DNA from 2 places in the Caballeronia sp. TF1N1 genome. Region 2 is predicted to be linked to the other one. Evidence: predicted binding sites of a transcription regulator. Region 2 holds the regulator's gene; the other holds the start of a gene.
The links. The regulator FliA, encoded in region 2, starts transcription of late flagellar genes. The targets are predictions, from matches to a motif close to CTAAAGTTTNNNNNNNNNNNGCCGNTA.

Region 1: a site for FliA is predicted at 6,941-6,967, ahead of motA (flagellar motor stator protein MotA). Genes of this name have one in related genera too.

The regions. Positions count from the first base shown of each region.
Region 1 is NZ_CP084627.1:981,231-990,216, reverse strand. Features, by position in the region: gene LDZ28_RS18605 (efflux RND transporter permease subunit) at 1-2,612, opposite strand, end outside; gene LDZ28_RS18600 (DUF4148 domain-containing protein) at 2,965-3,246, opposite strand; gene LDZ28_RS18595 (Nramp family divalent metal transporter) at 3,563-4,894, shown strand; gene motB (flagellar motor protein MotB) at 4,962-5,942, opposite strand; gene motA (flagellar motor stator protein MotA) at 5,976-6,845, opposite strand; gene LDZ28_RS18580 (helix-turn-helix domain-containing protein) at 7,100-7,981, shown strand; gene LDZ28_RS18575 (hypothetical protein) at 8,045-8,317, shown strand; gene LDZ28_RS18570 (hypothetical protein) at 8,539-8,706, opposite strand; gene LDZ28_RS18565 (MFS transporter) at 8,813-8,986, opposite strand, start outside.
Region 2 is NZ_CP084626.1:2,851,070-2,860,055, forward strand. Features, by position in the region: gene LDZ28_RS13390 (SDR family NAD(P)-dependent oxidoreductase) at 1-9, shown strand, start outside; gene LDZ28_RS13395 (acetyltransferase) at 6-686, shown strand; gene LDZ28_RS13400 (arylamine N-acetyltransferase) at 688-1,527, shown strand; gene LDZ28_RS13405 (aromatic ring-hydroxylating dioxygenase subunit alpha) at 1,552-2,535, opposite strand; gene LDZ28_RS13410 (diguanylate cyclase) at 2,739-3,833, shown strand; gene LDZ28_RS13415 (RNA polymerase sigma factor FliA) at 3,928-4,659, opposite strand; gene LDZ28_RS13420 (MinD/ParA family protein) at 4,678-5,598, opposite strand; gene flhF (flagellar biosynthesis protein FlhF) at 5,591-7,375, opposite strand; gene LDZ28_RS13430 (thiamine pyrophosphate-binding protein) at 7,780-8,986, shown strand, end outside.

The sequences.
Region 1 (8,986 bases), on a different contig from region 2:
CCACGCACGTTGATCTGCGTGCCGCGCGGAAGCGTGCGGCGCGCTTCATCGACGAGATGATTCACCTGACGCGCCACGCTGCCGAGATCGTTTCCTTCCACGCTCACGAAGAGATCGATCACGGGACGGATGTTGTAGTGCGAGACTTCCGCGAACTGATTCTGCGGCGAGACACGCACGAGGTTGCCGAGCAATTGCGTCGGTCCCGTGAGCGAGGCAGACACAGGCGTGCGCAAGAGTTCGTCGACCGATGAAACCTGATACTGCGGCGTCTGTACCGCGAGGTTGTATTCCACGCCATTCTTCGGGTTGAACCAGAATCCCGGCGACGTTTGCGAGCTGCCCGATAGTGAAACGAGCACGTTCTGCGCGACATTGCTTGCCGAGAGATTGAGCTGCTGCAGACGCGTGCGGTCCATCGTCAGGTTGATGACGGGTTCGTCGAGCTTCTGCTGGATGTGCGTATCCACGTTGCCGGGAATCATGCGGATCTGCTTCATCAGCTTGGCCGCGACCTGAAAGTTAGCTTGCTGATTCTGGCCTTGAATCTGCACGTCTACGGCGGCGGGCAAGCCGAAGTTCAGAATCTGCGTGACGATATCCGCGGGCTGAAAGAAGAACTCCACGCCGGGGAATTTCTGCGGCAAGAGCGCGCGCAGTTCGTCGATATATTTTTCGGTCGGCGCGTGATCTTCCTTCAACGCCACCTGTATCTCGCCGTCGAGCGTACCGATGGTGCCCGAGTTGCTGTACGAGAGATTGATACCGCTATAGGGCAGGCCGAGATTGTCGAGGATGGTATCGAGCTCATCGGCGGGCACGACCTGACGCACGACCTTCTCGACTTCATCGGCGAGGCGCGCGGTTTCCTCGATACGCGTGCCCGTCGGCGCACGCATGTGCATGCGGATGTCGCCGGCGTCGACCGTGGGAAAGAAGTCCTGGCCGAGCACGAACACCAGCGCGGTGGAGATGAGACAGAAGCCGAGAAAGAGCGAACCGTAGAGCCGCCGCTTCACGAGCAGGCTGCTCAGAATCACGATGTATGCGGCGCGCATGCGCTCGAAGCCGTGATCGAACCGGCGATGCAGCCGCATGAAGAGATTCGGCTTCTTCTTGGCATCGGGTGCATGCGCGTGGCCCATCAGCAGCATGGCGAGCGTCGGCACGAGCGTCCGAGAAAGAATGTACGACGCGATCATGGCGAACACCACGGCTTCCGCGAGCGGCACGAACAGGAACTTCGCCACGCCGGTCAGGAAGAACATCGGCACGAACACAATACAAATACACAACGTCGAGACGAGCGCGGGCACGGCAATTTCGCCCGCGCCTTCGAGAATCGCTTCGTGCAGATCGGTGCCCATGTGCAGATGGCGTTCGATGTTCTCGATGGTGACGGTGGCGTCGTCGACGAGAATGCCCACCGCGAGCGCGAGCCCGCCCAAGGTCATGATGTTGATGGTTTGCCCGAGCGCATGCAGCACGATCAACGACGAGAGAATGGACAACGGAATCGAGATCGCGATGATGCAGGTGCTGCGCCAGTTGCCGAGGAAGAGCAGGATCATGGCGGCCGTGAGCGCGGCGGCGATCAGCGCTTCGCGCACCACGCCCTGCACGGCGGCTTTCACGAACACCGATTGATCGAAGAGCGCGGTGATCTTGATGTCTTCCGACAACGACGAACGCGCTTGCGGCAAGAGACCCTTCAACGTGTTGACGATGGAAAGCGTCGATGAATCGCCGTTCTTCAGCACCGAGATCAGCACGCCGCGCCGGCCATCCTGACGCACGACGTTAGTCTGCGGCGAGAAGCCATCGCGCACGTGCGCCACTTCACGCAGATAAGTCGTCGCGCCGTTCACGGTTCGCACGGGCAGGTCGTTGAGACCTTCCACGGTGGTCGGTGAACCGTTCATGTTGATGGTGAATTCCTTCGGCCCGATCTTCGCCGTGCCGGTCGGCAGAATCAGGTTCTGCGCGTTGACGGCGCTGACCACATCGGTTGGCGTCAGGCCTTTGGCGAGCAGTGCGCGTGTGTCGAGGTCGATGGAGATGAGACGCGACTTCCCGCCATACGGATACGGCACCGATGCGCCCGGAATGGTCACGAGCTGTGGGCGCAGGAAGTTGAGCGCCGTATCGTTGAGCGACTGCTCCGACTCCTTGGGACTCGACAATCCAAGCTGGATCACCGGAATGCTCGACGCTGAATAACTGATGACGAGCGGCGGCGTTGCGCCGGGTGGCATCTGCTTGAGCTGCGCCTGTTCGACGGCCACCGTCTGCGCGATCGCCGTCTGAATGTTCGCGGTCGGCTGCAAAAACAGCTTGATGATGGCGATACCCGGCAACGACTGCGACTCGATATGCTCGATGTTGTTGACGGTGGTCGTGAGACTGCGTTCGTTCACGGACGTGATGCGGTTGGCCATGTCCTCGGACGAGAGACCCGTGTACGTCCAGATGATGCTGACAACCGGAATGTTGATCTCCGGAAGTACGTCCACCGGCGTCGTCAGAATGACGAATGGCGTGGCCAGCAGGATCATGATGGCCATTACGATGAACGTATAAGGCCGCTTCAGCGCTACGTTGACAATCCACATTGAGGCGTTCGGAAGAGCGAGGGAGGGACGCAGGTGCTTTCACGCGCGGGACGAGTCTCGAAGGCGGGTCGGTGAGCCGCCTTCGGTGCCCTATGGTAGTGGCAGCGTACCAACGAGATAATGACGCGAAAATGGCTATTTCGTCATCTTGCGTGAAATGAAAGGCGTGCGTAATCCTAAGCGCTCGAAAGGAAAGCCGGCAGCGCGCACTGGAAGGTGAACGTAATCGGAAAGTACGTCGATGCATTGCGCGAAGGGCAATGCGAGTACCGCAGTGAGACGGCGCGGGATCGCTTCAATTCAGCGGCAGCCGCGCTGGCCTCGTTCGGAATGGCGTGACTGTTGAATGACGTTATTGCGGAGTCTGGCCGAGCGGCGTGGTCGTCATGGTCGGTTGTCCCGACGCCGACGAGCCTTCCGACGATGCGCCATACGACGGGTTCGAGACCTTCTGTTCGGCGGCCTGGATATCGTTCGGGTAAAACGCATCGCGCTCCGACGGGTTGTAGCCGGCTTGTTCGACCTTGACGAGATCCTGTCTGACCTGTGCACGGGTGAGTCCTTCGCTTTGAGCAAAGGCGGCAAGTGGCGCTGCGGCCAACGTAACGATAGCGATGCGAGCGAGTAGTTTCATGGCGAACTCCCTGAAAAGTTAAGGACGATTCGCGGCGTGCGGTTTCGTGGTTTCGAGCGACATGAAGCTCGTTACACCCACCACCGCCACGGCACCGATTCTATGTCTCGCACCGTGACGAGATGCTGGCGGTCAAATGGCGCTTTGGTCAGATTGAAGCATGCGCTGTCACAAACGTTTTCGCCTGTGGCGGCGAGCGCCCGATGATAGACTCGCGAGCTTCGAGCGTCCTGTAAGACAAAGGCATGGTTCGTTTCAGTGACGCTCGCTTTCGTTCAAACATCTTTCGTTTAAACATCGACACCGGGACCGTCAATTGCCGTTCAAGCTGCCGACCACGGCCACCGCGCCATTCTGTCCGTCTGAAGTCAAAGGCTCCGTCGCCGTCGCGCCTGGCGCGTCGTCCTGGAAAAAGCTGCTGCAGTTCGCGGGGCCGGGGCTGCTCATCTCCATCGGTTATATGGACCCGGGCAATTGGGCCACCGATATCGAAGCCGGATCGCGCTATGGCTACGACCTGCTTTTCGTGGTCGTGCTTTCGAGCCTTGCGGCGATGGTGCTGCAATGTCTGTCGATGCGCCTCGGCATTGTCACCGGACGCGATCTCGCGCAGCTATCACGCGAACGCTACGCAAAGCCCGTCGCTCATGCGCAATGGGCGCTCGCCGAACTCTCGATCATCGCGTGCGATCTCGCCGAAGTGCTCGGCGGTGCGCTCGCGTTTCACTTGCTGTTTGGCTGCTCGCTGATGTGGGGCGTGATCTTCACCGCGTTCGATACGCTCATCGTGCTCGGTCTCAAGGGCAAGAACTTTCGCGATCTCGAAGCCATCATGCTGGGTTTGATTGCGACCATCGGGCTTGGTTATATTGTCGAACTCGTGCTCGTGAAGCCGCATTGGGCTTCGGTCGCCGCAGGTCTCGTGCCTTCGATCAGCCTCTTCTCGCAGCGCGAGCCGCTGTATCTCGCCATCGGCATTCTCGGCGCAACCGTGATGCCGCATAACCTCTATCTGCATTCGTCGATCGTGCAAACGCGCGTGGTTCAGCGCGATAAGAAGAGCCTGGCGTCGGCCATCGGCTTGTCACGCATCGACACTATCGTCGCGCTCGTGCTTGCGTTGCTCATCAACGCGGCAATTCTGATTCTCGCGGCATCGGCGTTTCATGCGACAGGGCATACGCAAGTCACCGAGATCGAAGATGCCTACAAGCTGCTGGCGCCTATCGTCGGCACCGGGCTGGCCGCGGTTCTCTTCGCGGTGACGCTATTCGCTTCGGGACAAAGCTCGACGTTTACCGGCACCATCGCGGGCCAGGTCATCATGGAAGGCTTCCTGCACTTGAAGATTCCGTGCTATCAGCGGCGTTTCATCACGCGTGCGCTCGCGCTCGTGCCCGCGCTGATCGGCGTGTATGCGATGGGCAACGGCGCGGTCGGCAAGCTGCTGGTCGCGAGTCAGGTCGTGCTGAGCCTGCAATTGCCGTTTGCATTGTGGCCGCTCATTCGCATGACGAGCGATCGCACGCTGATGGGCGAGTTCGCCAATGCCATGACCACGAAGCTGCTGGCGTGGCTCTTGTTCGTCGTGATCAGCGTGGCGAATGTGTGGCTCGTCGTGCAGACCGTGAGCGACTGGCTTTCCTGAGCGCATAAAAGAAAGCGCCATGCACGCGTGATTCGTGCATGGCGCATCTGTCGATGAAGGCTGGAGCTTACTTGACCACCGCTGCCGGTGCGGTCGATTTCGCCGCCACGGCCGCCGGAATCGCGGTTTCGGGAGGCAAGGTCTGATCCACCGTCGTGCGGCCGCCATCGCGGAAGAATGCCTGTTCCGCAGCCTTGTTCAGCACGAGAATACTGATACGGCGGTTGGTCGGTTCGTCGGCAACGTCCTTATTGAGCGGCAGTGCATCGGCGAGACCGCGCACCTGAAGAATCTTGCTTTCCTTCATGCCGCCGCTGACCAGCGCCCGGCGCGCGGAGTTGGCACGCTCGCTCGACAGCTCCCAGTTCGAGTAGCCCGTCTGATTGCCGGAGTAGGGCACGGCGTCCGTGTGACCGGCGATAGACACGCGGTTATCGACGTCATTCAACGACGCGCCGATATTCGTGAGAATCGTCGTCACGTAGCTTTCGAGCTTGAAGCTGCCCGACGCGAACATGGGCCGCTTGAGCGAATCGACAATCTCGATACGCAAGCCTTCGCTCGTGATCGCGATCCGAATCTGATCCTTGAACGCTTTCAATGCAGGCGTCTGTTCGATCAGCGCTTGCAGCTTCTGCTTCAGTTGCTGCAGGCGCTGCATGTCGTCCGCGGCGACGGCGGCACGCGCGATTTGCGGCGGCACCGGCTGAGTCTGGCTCTTCTTGCCTTCGCCGGGACGCGTGCTCGACAAATCGCGTCCGCCGCCTGGAATCACGCTCGTGTGCGCGGATGCGCCGCCGTCGTTGCCGAAGAGCGCGGAGAGCGGTGTGTTGAAGTAGTCCTCGATGCCTTCCTTGTCGTACTTCGACGTGGAGCCCAGCAGCCACATCAAGAGAAAGAAGGCCATCATCGCGGTGACGAAGTCGGCGTAGGCAATCTTCCATGCGCCGCCATGATGACCGTGTCCGTGCGCCTTCTTCTTGCGGCGCACGATGATGGTCGGCGCGAGCACGGATTGCAGCGGATCGCGTGAAGGTTTCTCAGCCATGAACGTGTTTTCCGGTAATGAGCGCGAGCGGCTTTAAGCGGACTTCGGCATCTTGGTGGCGCGCACGGCGTCGTCCAGTTCCTTGAAACTCGGACGGTCCGCCGTGAAGAGCACCTTGCGGCCGAACTCGACGGCGATGGTCGGCGCGTAGCCGTTCATCGACGCGAGCAACACGGACTTCACGCACTGGAACGGCTTGGCTTCGGCCGCGCCCTTTGCGTTGAGCAAGTCAGCGAGCGGTCCGAAGAAACCGTATGCGAGCAGAATGCCGAGGAAGGTTCCGACGAGCGCACCCGCGATCATCTCGCCGAGCACGGCGGGCGCGGCGCCGACCGAGCCCATGGTGTGCACCACGCCCATCACCGCCGCGACGATACCGAACGCCGGCAAGCCGTCCGCCATCTTCTGAATTGCGTTACCGGCAATGGCGCTTTCGGTGTGATGCGTTTCGAGTTCTTCGTCCATCAGGTCCTGCATTTCCATCGCGTTGACGTTGCCTGCGGACATCATGCGCAGATAGTCGACGATGAATTCGAGCAGATGATGATCGTTCATCACGTGTTCGTACTTCTGGAACACGGGGCTGGCTTCGGGAGCATCGACGTCGGCTTCGAGCGCCATCATCCCTTCCTTGCGGGCCTTTTGCAGCAGCTCATAGAGCAGCGCGATCAGCGCAAGGTATTTCTCTTTCGTGTAGGCGCCGCCCTTGAAGGCCTTCGGCAGACCTTGCAAGGTCTTCTTGAGCGTTGCGGTCGGATTCGACACGACGAACGCGCCGATTGCCGCCCCGAAAATACACAGCAACTCGAACGGCTGAACCAGCGCCGCCAGATGCCCGCCGACGCCGATAAAACTCCCGATCACCGAACCGATGACCACTACCCAACCGATAATGACAAACATGATCTCTCCGCAAGAAGTCAGGGCGTCGCGAGCACTGCGAGCTCGACATGAGACACGCACGGCACGCGAAACTTTATTGGCTTGTTGATGGCTTTTAACGGCGCGGACCACCCGAGATTTAGGGTTACGCGCGCAAAGATTTCTGCGCAATGGTTTGCGAGGTAAATGTTACGAGCGCATTCGACGCAACTTTGACCGGTCATTACGCGTGAGGTAATGGATCGCGGATGGACGAATCGACTAACATCGGCGGCATGAATTCGACTCTTGCGTTCGTTGCATCGAGTGTCGCGCCGCGCGCGACGGTCGGCGCGCTGTTGCGTGAATGGCGCCAGAAACGGCGCATGAGCCAGCTCGACCTGGCTGGCGACGCTGAGGTATCGACGCGTCATCTGAGTTTCATCGAATCAGGGCGATCGCTGCCGAGCCGCGAGATGCTCATGCGCCTGGCCGAGCAACTCGATGTGCCGCTGCGCGAGCGCAATACGCTTCTGATGGCGGCGGGTTATGCGCCGCTATATCGCGAACGCCCGTTCGCCGATCCGCAACTCGATGCCGCGCGCCGTGCCGTCGAACTCGTGCTCAAGGGACACGAGCCGTATCCGGCGTTGGCCGTCGATCGTCACTGGACGATGATTGCTGGCAACGCCGCCGTGGCGGCGCTGGTTGCGCTCGCGGCGGATGCGTCGCTACTCGCGCCGCCCGTGAACGTGCTGCGCTTGTCGCTGCATCCACAGGGCTTGGCTCACGCAATCGAGAACTGGCACGAATGGCGCGGGCATCTACTGGCGCGTGTGCGTCGGCAGATCGAGGTTTCTGGAGACGCCACGCTCGCCGCGCTGCTCGTGGAACTCGAGGCGTATCCAACGCCGCCGCATGCCGGTAAGGCGAGGAGTGCCGAACTCGATCCCGTGGTCGTGCCGCTGCGCCTTTTGACGCCGCACGGCACACTGTCGTTTCTGAGCACGACGACGGTATTCGGCACGCCGGTAGACATCACGCTATCCGAGTTGGCAATCGAGGCATTTTTTCCCGCCGACGAATTTACGGCTACTGCGCTCGCGGAGATGTCGTTGCGCTCACGGCCATCAGCTTACAAAATTGAACCTGACGACGCGGCGCGAATCAATGAATGAGCACGCGGCGTTTTAGCGAAGCGGCTAACCATGGCTTTTGTCCAACCAACGCGGAAGACAGCGATGATTCAAACATTCGAACAAGTAATCGGCGGGCAAAGCATGCAGTTCTGCGCGAGTATCGCGGACGGCGGCGGTCCCCGGCGCGTCATCATCAGCCGGGCGGATTCGGCGGAATCGCTCGTGATCGTGGAGGCGGGCGGCATTATCGGTGCCATCAAAGCGGAAGTCGAGGCGCCGGATACGTTCGTCGCGGATGCCGTGAAGCGGGCGCAGGAGGAAGGCTTGATCGAGCGCGCCCTGCAGACGGGTGCCGTGCAAACTACGAATTTGTAATTTTGGTTTAGACAGTAAACAACGCCCGCGCGGGGATGTTCGGTCGCGCGGGCGTTGTGCTTTCTGTGTTTGGAAGATAGTGCGAGCCAGACAGCGCGCTGCTTAGGCTCTCGGTCTGCCGTCTCTGCGGTCAGTTAGGCGTGACCTCGACCGGCGCCGGAATTCAGCGGAGCCGCGCGGTCCGTTTCACGAAAGCAGCGCCGCTCGAACAACGCGCGTGTTCAAAGGCGCGGCTGCCCATTCCTCGGATCGGCGGGAACGAGTGGCGTCGCTGAATCCGGGCCATCGGGCATGTCCGGATCATCGGGATTCGGCGCCGCGTCGGGGTCGAGCAGCTTGTCCGGGTCCGGTTCCATCGGCTCTTCGGGTGAGCGGGGCATCGTCGACATGATGGGGTGTTCTCCAGAGTATGCAGTTCGTGTGTGACCGGCACGGTTTCGTCGATGCCGGGCGTCCCTCATGCGTCTGCAACGCGCGTTCCCGAGTCTCGTCGCACTACTCCGTCGCCTGCCGAGCCGCGCTCACCGGGCGATTGCCACGCGCATCGCGCACGAGAAACCCGCTGAAGCAAGCGCAGACTAGAAGCGCGACGGATATGCCCGCCGACCAGCGCACCGCATCGACGATCTGCGCCGTTGCCGCGCCGCCTTCGCCATGTCCCGCGAGCGC
Region 2 (8,986 bases):
TCCGCATGACACACACGCTCGCAGCCGTGACCGGCATCAAAAATCTCATTATCGTGGGCGCGGGCGCGTTGGGGCGGGAAGTGCTCGTCTGGTCGCAACAGGCCATCGCTGCGGGAACGCCATGGAAGGTCAAGGGGTTTCTCGACAGCCGCACCGACATGCTCGACGGCTTTGCGTGCGGCGCGCCCATCATCGGCTCGCCCGAAGCTTATCTACCGCTCGACGACGACATTTTTCTCTGCGCAATAGGCGATCCGTCGCAGAAGCGCGCCTACGTCACCCTGCTCGAAGACAAGGGCGCGGAGTTCGGTATCCTCGTGCATCCGACGGCGCTCGTGGGCAGGGACGTGAAACTCGGCGCGGGCTCAATCATCTGTCCGTTCACGCAGATGTCGTGCGATATCGACGTGGGCCGCCACGTGTTTATCGGCACTCACAGCAGCGTGGCGCATGACACGTCTATCGGCAGCTACACGCAGATTTGCGGTGCATGCCAACTGAACGGTCACGTCAACGTGGGAGAGGAAGTGTTTATCGCGAGCAGCGCGACGCTGCTGCCGAAGTGCAACGTCGGCGACCGCGCGTATGTCGGCGCAGGCAGCGTGGTCTTGCGACGCGTGAAGGCGCGTACCAAAGTGTTCGGCAATCCGGCGATGGTCATCGGCGAAATGGGCAACGAGCGTTGACATGGCACGCGTTAAAACGGCCGCGCGGCTTGAACACATCGACGGTTATCTGTCGCAGCTCGGCTTTCGCGCCAGCCCCGAGCCGACGCTCGCCACGTTGCGAGCCTTGCAGGAACGCCACACCCGCCGCTTTCCGTTCGAAAACCTGTCGACGCTCTTGCGGGAGCCTACGTCCATCGACGTGGCATCGCTCGAACAAAAGATCGTGCTCGGCGGGCGAGGCGGTTACTGCTACGAGCTCAACCTGCTTTTTCTCGCATTGCTCAGGCAGTTGGGATTCGACGCGCGCGGCCTGACGGGACGCGTCGTCATGGGCGGCCCGGAAACCGCGTGGGCGCCGCGAACGCATATGTCGATTCTCGTGACGTTTGGACCGGGCGACGACTACATCTCGGATGTGGGCTTCGGCCGCATGGTGCCGACGACTCCGCTGCGGCTCGATACGGATGCCGAGCAAACGACATCGCTCGAACGTTTCAGGCTGCTGCAACGCGAGGCCGGTTACGTGCTTCAGGCGCGGATAAACGGCGTCTGGCGCGCGCTATACGTATTCGACTTGCAACGTCAGGAACAGATCGACTTCGAGATAGGCAACTGGTTCATCTCGACGCATCCGGCGTCACCGCTTGCGTCGCAATTGGTCGTTGCGCGCACGGACGAGGGAAGACGCAAGAGTCTCGTCGATGGCAACTACGGCGTCCATCATCTCGATGCGGTCGCCGAGCGCCGTCAGATTTCCTGCACCGACGAACTGCTGGCCGTGCTGCAAGACGAGTTCGGCATCCGCCTGCCCGGCGGCGACTTGACGAACTTGCTGGGTCGACTCATCAAGCGCGTTTGATGCGGTGGCTTACCGGCCATCGAATCACGCGCTCGTCGTCCCCCACCCAAACGCCATTCCCGCCAACCATCTCCGATACGCCACCGACATCCGGTCGCACTTCTGATGCAACTCCGCATCGAGCGCGAGCGGCAGCAGCTTCGGCCATTGCGACTCCACGATCGGCGTGTCCTGCAGCAGAATCTCCATATTGAAGTCGTACAGCTCCTCGTCGCTGTGCGAAGTCTCGTCTTCGTGAATGGAAACGAGCCACGCGCGGGTCTCGGTCTGCGTCACGGGCGACGCCACCAGCATGATATGCAGTGCGCCCATTGCCCCCGACGCCATCTTCGTGAGACTCGCAACCAGCGGCCGCTTCACGCGATAAACGTAATCCATCATCGCGCCGCCCTGCCCCGGCAAACCCGCCGGCTGCCAGAAACGGCACTGGCGCGCTTCGAGTCCGTCGGCGCTTTCCACGACTTCATAGTCCGGCACTTCGGTATGCGCATCCTCGCCGAGAATGCCCACGTGCACGAACGAAAAGTGCGCCATGTCCAGGAAGTTTTCGACGACACGCGGCGCGGATGACTTCACCGTCTGCGGCGCAAGGTTGATGCGCCGTCCGCCCGGAATGGCGGCTTCGGGAAAGAAATCGAGCGCGTGCGCGGGCTCGCCGAAGCACATCCACACGACGCCGTATTTCTCCTCGGCGACGAACGCGGTGGCGCACGCGCGTTTCGAAGGCCGAAGCGACGGATTCGACGGAATCAGCACGCACTGACCAAGCGTGTCGTAGCGCCAGCCGTGATACGGACACGCGAGCTGATCGTTCGTCACCGTGCCCAGCGACAGTTGCGCGCCGCGATGCGGACAGTAGTCACGCCAGACATGCGCCACGCCTTCGGCATCGCGCCAGACGACGATGCGCTCATCCGCGACGATGAACGCTCGCGTCGAACCCGCCGGCACGTCATCGCCATTACAGACCGCCAGCCATTCGCCAGCGAGAGAAAAGTCGTCGCTCATAGCACTGAAGCATCCGCAGAAAACGCCGTTAATCATCTGTCCGAGATGCGTTCTTACACGATTCACAGCAGCTTGGCAAAACGTTGCAAAATACCAGTCGTCGAAGACGAACATCGCGACGGGGCCGCAATAAGACAGAAGCGCGACAGCAAAGACACGCGCAAAAGACCATAACAGCAAGAAATCACCACCAGGGGTTCGGTATGGAGCAGGCGCATCAACCGGCACGCCGGGCCTATGCCTTCGCATGGTCCGGCAACCGGAATCCCGAACGCGAGCAAGCCATGCTGCGTATCGGGATGGGAGCGGCAGTTCTGCTGGCTTATGCGGTGTATGCGTGGCGGCACCCTTCGGCCAACGCGTCGCTGATCACGCGGTTGATCGCGCTCTACGTGTCCTACGGTGCAATCACACTATTGCTCGTCAGCCGGATGATGGCGCTGTCCAACGTCCGGCTCGTCATCACCACTATCCTCGATCAGGCGTTGCTCGGCGCCATGCTCTTTCTCTGCGGCACGCTCGCCTTGCCGCTGCTGTGGGTGGTGTTCTGGTTTCTGATCGGCTCGGGATGCCGCTACGGCAAGCGCACGCTCGCCATTTCGTGCGCGATGGCGCTCGTCGCGATCGTCGCGCTGGCGTTGTGGCAACCGTGGTGGGTGGCAAACCGCGCCGCCGCGCTCGGGCTCGCGCTGAGCGTGCTGGGCGCGTCGGTGTATCTGAGCGTGCTGGTCGACAGGCTTGGCAGCGCGAATCGCGTGCTGGCGCGGCAGGCATCGACGGACCCGCTCACGGGCCTCTATAACCGTTACGCGCTCGAACAAACCGTGAATCGCGCGATGTCCGCGCCCGAAGCCGCCGACGCGAATACCAGCGCACTGCTACTGATCGATCTCGACGGCTTCAAGGGCGTGAACGATACCTACGGTCACGCGGTCGGCGACGTGCTGTTGCAGTCGTTCGCGCAATTGCTTGCACGGCGCATGCGCAAGACCGACACCATCGCGCGGCTGGGCGGCGACGAGTTCGTCGTGCTCGCGCGCAACATGCGCGATCGCAGCGCGGTGCTCACGCTCACCGATGGCATCCATTCGGCGCTCGCCGACCTCACGCTGGTGCAGGAGCGGCCAGTGAGCGTATCGGCGAGTATCGGCGCCTGCTTGCTGTCGAGCGCGGCAGAAGCGCATGACGCCGATATCACCGCCGTGCTGAGAGCCGCCGATCGCGCGATGTATCGCGCAAAGAGTCTCGGCGAAGGCAAGACGGTGTTCGCCGAGGCGCGCGACTTCGAGATGCATTGAGCCCATCCGCGCGCATTCGAGCGCCTTTGCAAAGGCAAAAGCAAAAAGCGCGCGGCCCCGGTTCGGGGCTTCGCGCGCCTCTACAACTCGGAACTCAAGCCTCGACGCTAGTCCACGACTGTTCCCGCAGCTTCGCACGCAAACGCGCCACGGCCTGGCTATGCAACTGGCACACGCGCGACTCGCTCACTTCCATCACCGCGCCGATTTCGCGCAGGTTGAGGCCCTTCTCGTAGTACAAGCTCATGAGCAGCTTCTCGCGCTCCGGCAACTTGTCGATGGCTTCGATCAGCGCGCCGCGCAGACTGTCGTCCAGAAGCGCCGACAGCGGGTCCGAACGATCGACGCAGTAACGGTCGAGGAACGGCTCGTCGTCCGCCGAGCGGTCGAAGTCTTCGTAATAGATCAACTGGCTGCCGTGCAAGTCCTGCAGCATCGACTGATACTCGTCGAGCGGCATCTTCATGTGCTCGGCGACTTCGGTCTCGCTGGCCGAACGGCCAAGGTTCTGTTCCACCTTGTGTACCGCCGACTCCACTTCGCGCGATGTCTTGCGCATGCTGCGTGGCAACCAGTCGTTGGCGCGCAACTCGTCGAGCATGGCGCCGCGAATACGCTGACTTGCGTAGGTTTCGAACTGGGCGCCCTGATCTTCCTTGTAGCGGCTAGCCGCATCGAGGAGGCCAATCATGCCGGCCTGGATCAGATCGTCGAGATCGACGCTCGCCGGCATTTTGGCGACGAGCTGGAGTCCGAGGCGGCGAACGAGCGGCGCATATTTCGTAAGCACGTCGGACTGCGAGAGTTTGCCTTGGGCGTTATACATCCTGTTCACCTTTCAATATCACATCGACGCCGTGCTGCTCATTGCATGATCGGAAAACGCCGCCGCTCGGTGCGCCGCTTTCCGTCCGCTTTCACCAGACTCGCCAACCGGAATGTGCGCGTCGTACTGGCTCGCTTCGTCGCCGCGCGAAAACGGCGCGGGACGCATCGGCCAGTGCAGCAGCTCGGCTGCGATGTAGCGGTAGTCGCGCGCCGCGGCCGTAGCCGGAAACGCTTCCACCGCACACCGAGAGAGCTCCCTCGCCCGAGCGACGCGCGCATCCTCGGACACATACCCTGCCTGCACGAGCGAAACGGCCAGATAACGGCTCGCGACACCCGAGAGGTTGTCGAACGCGACCGCTGCATCGGCTGCGTCCTGCACGTGATTCATCAGCACGCGGAACTGGCCGATCGCGTGGGCGTAGTGCAAGCGCTTCATGCACGCATACGCCTCGGTGATCGCCGACGCGGCTACCCGCGTCACTATCAGAAAGTCATGCGCCTGCGCCGCGAGCGACGAGAGCGCGCCATTACGATCGAGTTGCGCATCGATCAGCACGATATCCGCGGGGCCGTCGAGCAGCGCGCGTGCTTGCGCCGCATCGTGGCTGATACGTTCATCGCGCGGTGCGGCGATCAGCGAAAAACCCATCGGCGTGCGCACCGCGACATCCTGCAGTTCGCGACGGCCGGACATCACCGCCGAGAGCGCGCCCGCGCCATCCACACCCGCCATGCGGCTGACCGAGCCCGCGTTATGCCGCTCGTCGATGACGAGCACATCCTTGCCATGCACGGACAACGCCGCGCCGAGGTTCACTACCGCCGACGTGCAACCGATGCCCGCCGGTCCGCCCACTACAGCCACCACGCGAGAACTGGCGCGCGTCAGCAGCCTTCTCAGGCCTTCAGCCTGATCGAGCACGAACTTATCCAAAATGGACTCCATGCAGTTCGGTCGTGGCGCGTGCGGACAGTGCGGACAGAAGCGCCGGCACATCGTCGTCTTGCGGCACGAAAGGCGAGCCATCGCGCGGAATGCAGAACGCGCTCTTGATGAGGAAACGCTTGGTTGCGACGTACAAGTTCTCCGGCACCTTCTGACCGGTCGATACGTAATGCACCGGCAGCTTGTAGCGGATGACCGTATCGAGCACGCTGCCGAGGTTGGTCGCCTCGTCGAGCTTGGTCAGAATGCAGCCCGCGAGCGGCGGCTGGTCCGGCGCACTCTTGTAGGCCTGCACGACTTCGTTGAGCGTGTCGCCGTGGCTCGTGGCGTTCAGCAGCAACAAGCGTTGCACCGGCTGACCCGTGCCGCACAGCATCGCGATCTGGTCGGAGACCGTGCGATCGCGCTGGCTCATGCCGATCGTGTCGATCAGCACGATATGTTTGTTGCGCAGTTCGGAGAGCGCGAGTTGCAGGTCAGCGCCGTCCTTTACCGCGTGCACCGACACGCCGAGAATCTTGCCGAAGATGCGCAGTTGTTCATGCGCGCCGATCCGGTAGCTGTCCGTCGTCAGGAGCGCGACCTTGCTGGCGCCGAAGCGCATCACGCAGCGCGCCGCGAGCTTTGCCGTGGTCGTCGTCTTGCCGACGCCCGTCGGGCCCATCAGCGCGAACACGCCGCCGCGTTCCATCAACGCGTCTTCGCTCGGCATCACCGGCAGATTCGATTCGAGAACTTGCTGCACCCATTCGAGCGCGTTTTCCACGTTCTCCATCGACGGCATGTTGTCGATCACCATGCGCACGAGTTGCGCGGAGAAACCGGCGGCGAAGAGGCGCTTGGTCAAGGCCGAGTTGGTCGGGTTGCGGCGCTGGCGGTCGCCCCACAGCAAACCCGAGAAGTGCTCTTCCATCATCTCGCGCATCGACGAGAGTTCGTTCATCACCGTTTCGTTGACGACTTGCTCCATGCGCGTGCGGATGGCTTCGGTCACGACGGCTGCGGCATTAGCCGGCAAGCCTTCGAAATTGCCCGATGCGGCCGGCGCTTCGTCGGCGGGTTGCGGTGCTGCGTTGATCTTCTGTGCGGCGCGGCGTGCGGCGACTTGCGCGGCTTCACGCGCCCAGTCGGGCGTTTCGATCTTTGCGTGCGCTTGCGCGGCGGGTGCGGCAGGCGCGGCGGCAACCGGTTGCGCGGCGGCTTGTGCACGCGGCGCTTGCTGGCGCGGTGCGTCGGCTGCCTTGACCGATACCGGCACGCCCATGCCGCGTGCAATTGCGGCGGACGGCGTCAGCGGCCGGTTCGACGGCACCGAAGCCTGTTGCGCGATACGGCGCGCATGTTCGATCAACCACGGATTGGAATCGGCCATCGTGCGCGGTGCTTCCATGCGCTCTTCGTCGGCTTGCTCGTCGAAATCGTCGGCGTCGGCGGTGTTGCCGAAGACGGAGGAGAAAACATCGCCGCTGGCGTAGGGGTTCATCGGAGAGCTGGGAGCGGCGGCCTGCTGCTTCATCGCGGCGGCTGCGGCTTGTGCAAGCGCGGCGCGCGGCGTGGCGCTGGCGAACGGCGCGGCGGCGGCTTGTTCGCGTGCGGCCTTCGCGGGCGAGATCGAAGCGAGATCGCTATCCGCGACACCGACGATTTCCACCGATCCATCGTCGAGCGTGCGGTTGGACAACACCACGGCATCGGGTCCGAGCGCTTCACGGACCTGGCGCAGAGCGTCACGACTGTTCGCGCCGATGAATTTACGAATGTTCAAACTGGCCCCCGATGAGGATAAATGCAGCGATATTTGCGAGGCGAGCACCCTTTGGTTATTTCCGTGCCCGCTTTTCAGTGAAGCCATTATTGCGAAGATCACTTCGGGCCTATCGCTGGATAAAGGGTGTGAAAGAGGGGTATTTCGACTGATGGAAACAACCCGGCCGTGCGGATTGCGTCGCGCGTCATGCGGGAAAAAATGCCGGTCTGGCACGATCGACGCGACGGGACGAGAGATGTCGCTTGGCGGTTTGTCCGGCTGTGAGGCGCGCGGCGGCAGGCGCGTTGCGCGCCAAGGCGGCCGGACTGCATCAGCCAGAGTCCCATCCAGCGGCGTAAGCTACGGTCTGCGGCTCGAAACCCGGGCTCACCGATGCTCACTGACAAAGGAGACTTGTTCGCATGGCATCCGCTTCTCATGGCCAGACCACCGGCGCGCGTCTGGTTGTCGATGCGCTCGTTCATCACGGTGTCGAACGCGTGTTCTGCGTGCCGGGCGAGAGCTTTCTCGCCGTCCTGGATTCGCTGCACGACGAAACCAGCCAGATACAGACGATCGTCTGCCGCCACGAAGCCGGCGCGGCGAACATGGCCGAGGCGGTCGGCAAGCTGACGGGGCGTCCGGGCGTGGCTATCGTCACGCGCGGGCCGGGCGCGACGCACGCGTCCATCGGCGTGCACACCGCTTTCCAGGACTCGACGCCGATGATCCTGCTGATCGGCCAATGCGCGCGGGATCACATGGATCGCGAGGCGTTTCAGGAAATCGACTATCGGCGCATGTTCGGGCAAATGGCGAAGTGGGTCGCGCAAATCGACGATCCGCGCCGCGTGCCGGAGTATCTGAGCCACGCGTTCCATGTCGCGACGGCGGGACGTCCTGGCCCGGTCGTGCTGGCGTTACCCGAAGACATGCTGACCGAAGCGTGCGACGCGGCGCCGCCCGTGCCGCGCTATCAGCGCGTCGCGGCGGCGCCGTCGCAGGCGCAGATCGAGCGCGTGCGCGAACTGCTCGCCAACGCGAAGACACCGTTCGTGATCGCGGGCGGCAGCGGCTGGACCGCCGAGGCGACGCAGGACTTCGCGCGCTTCATCGAGCGCTGGCAGTTGCCGGCGGGATGCGCGTTCCGCTATCAGGACACGCTTCATAACGAGCATCCGAATTACGCGGGCGATGTCGGGCTCGGCATCAATCCGGCGCTGGGCGCGCGCGTGCGCGAAGCGGACGTGCTCTTCGTTCTCGGCCCGCGCATGGGTGAATCGACGACGGGCGGCTACACGCTGCTCGACATCCCGAAGACGAAGCAGACGCTGATTCACGTGCATCAGGGCGCGGAGGAACTGGGCCGCGTGTATAGCGCCGATCTGCCGATCGTCTCCGGCATGCCCGAGATTGCGTCGATGCTTGCCGCGCTCGAACCACCCGCGCAGATCGCGTGGTCGGGCAGCGCCGAGACGGCGCACGCCGCGTATCTCGAATGGCGCAAGCCGCGCCCCATGCTCGGCGATGTCCAGCTCGGCGAGATCATGCGCACGCTTTCGGAGCGCCTGCCCGAAGACGCGATTCTCACCAACGGCGCGGGCAACTACGCGACCTGGCTGCATCGGC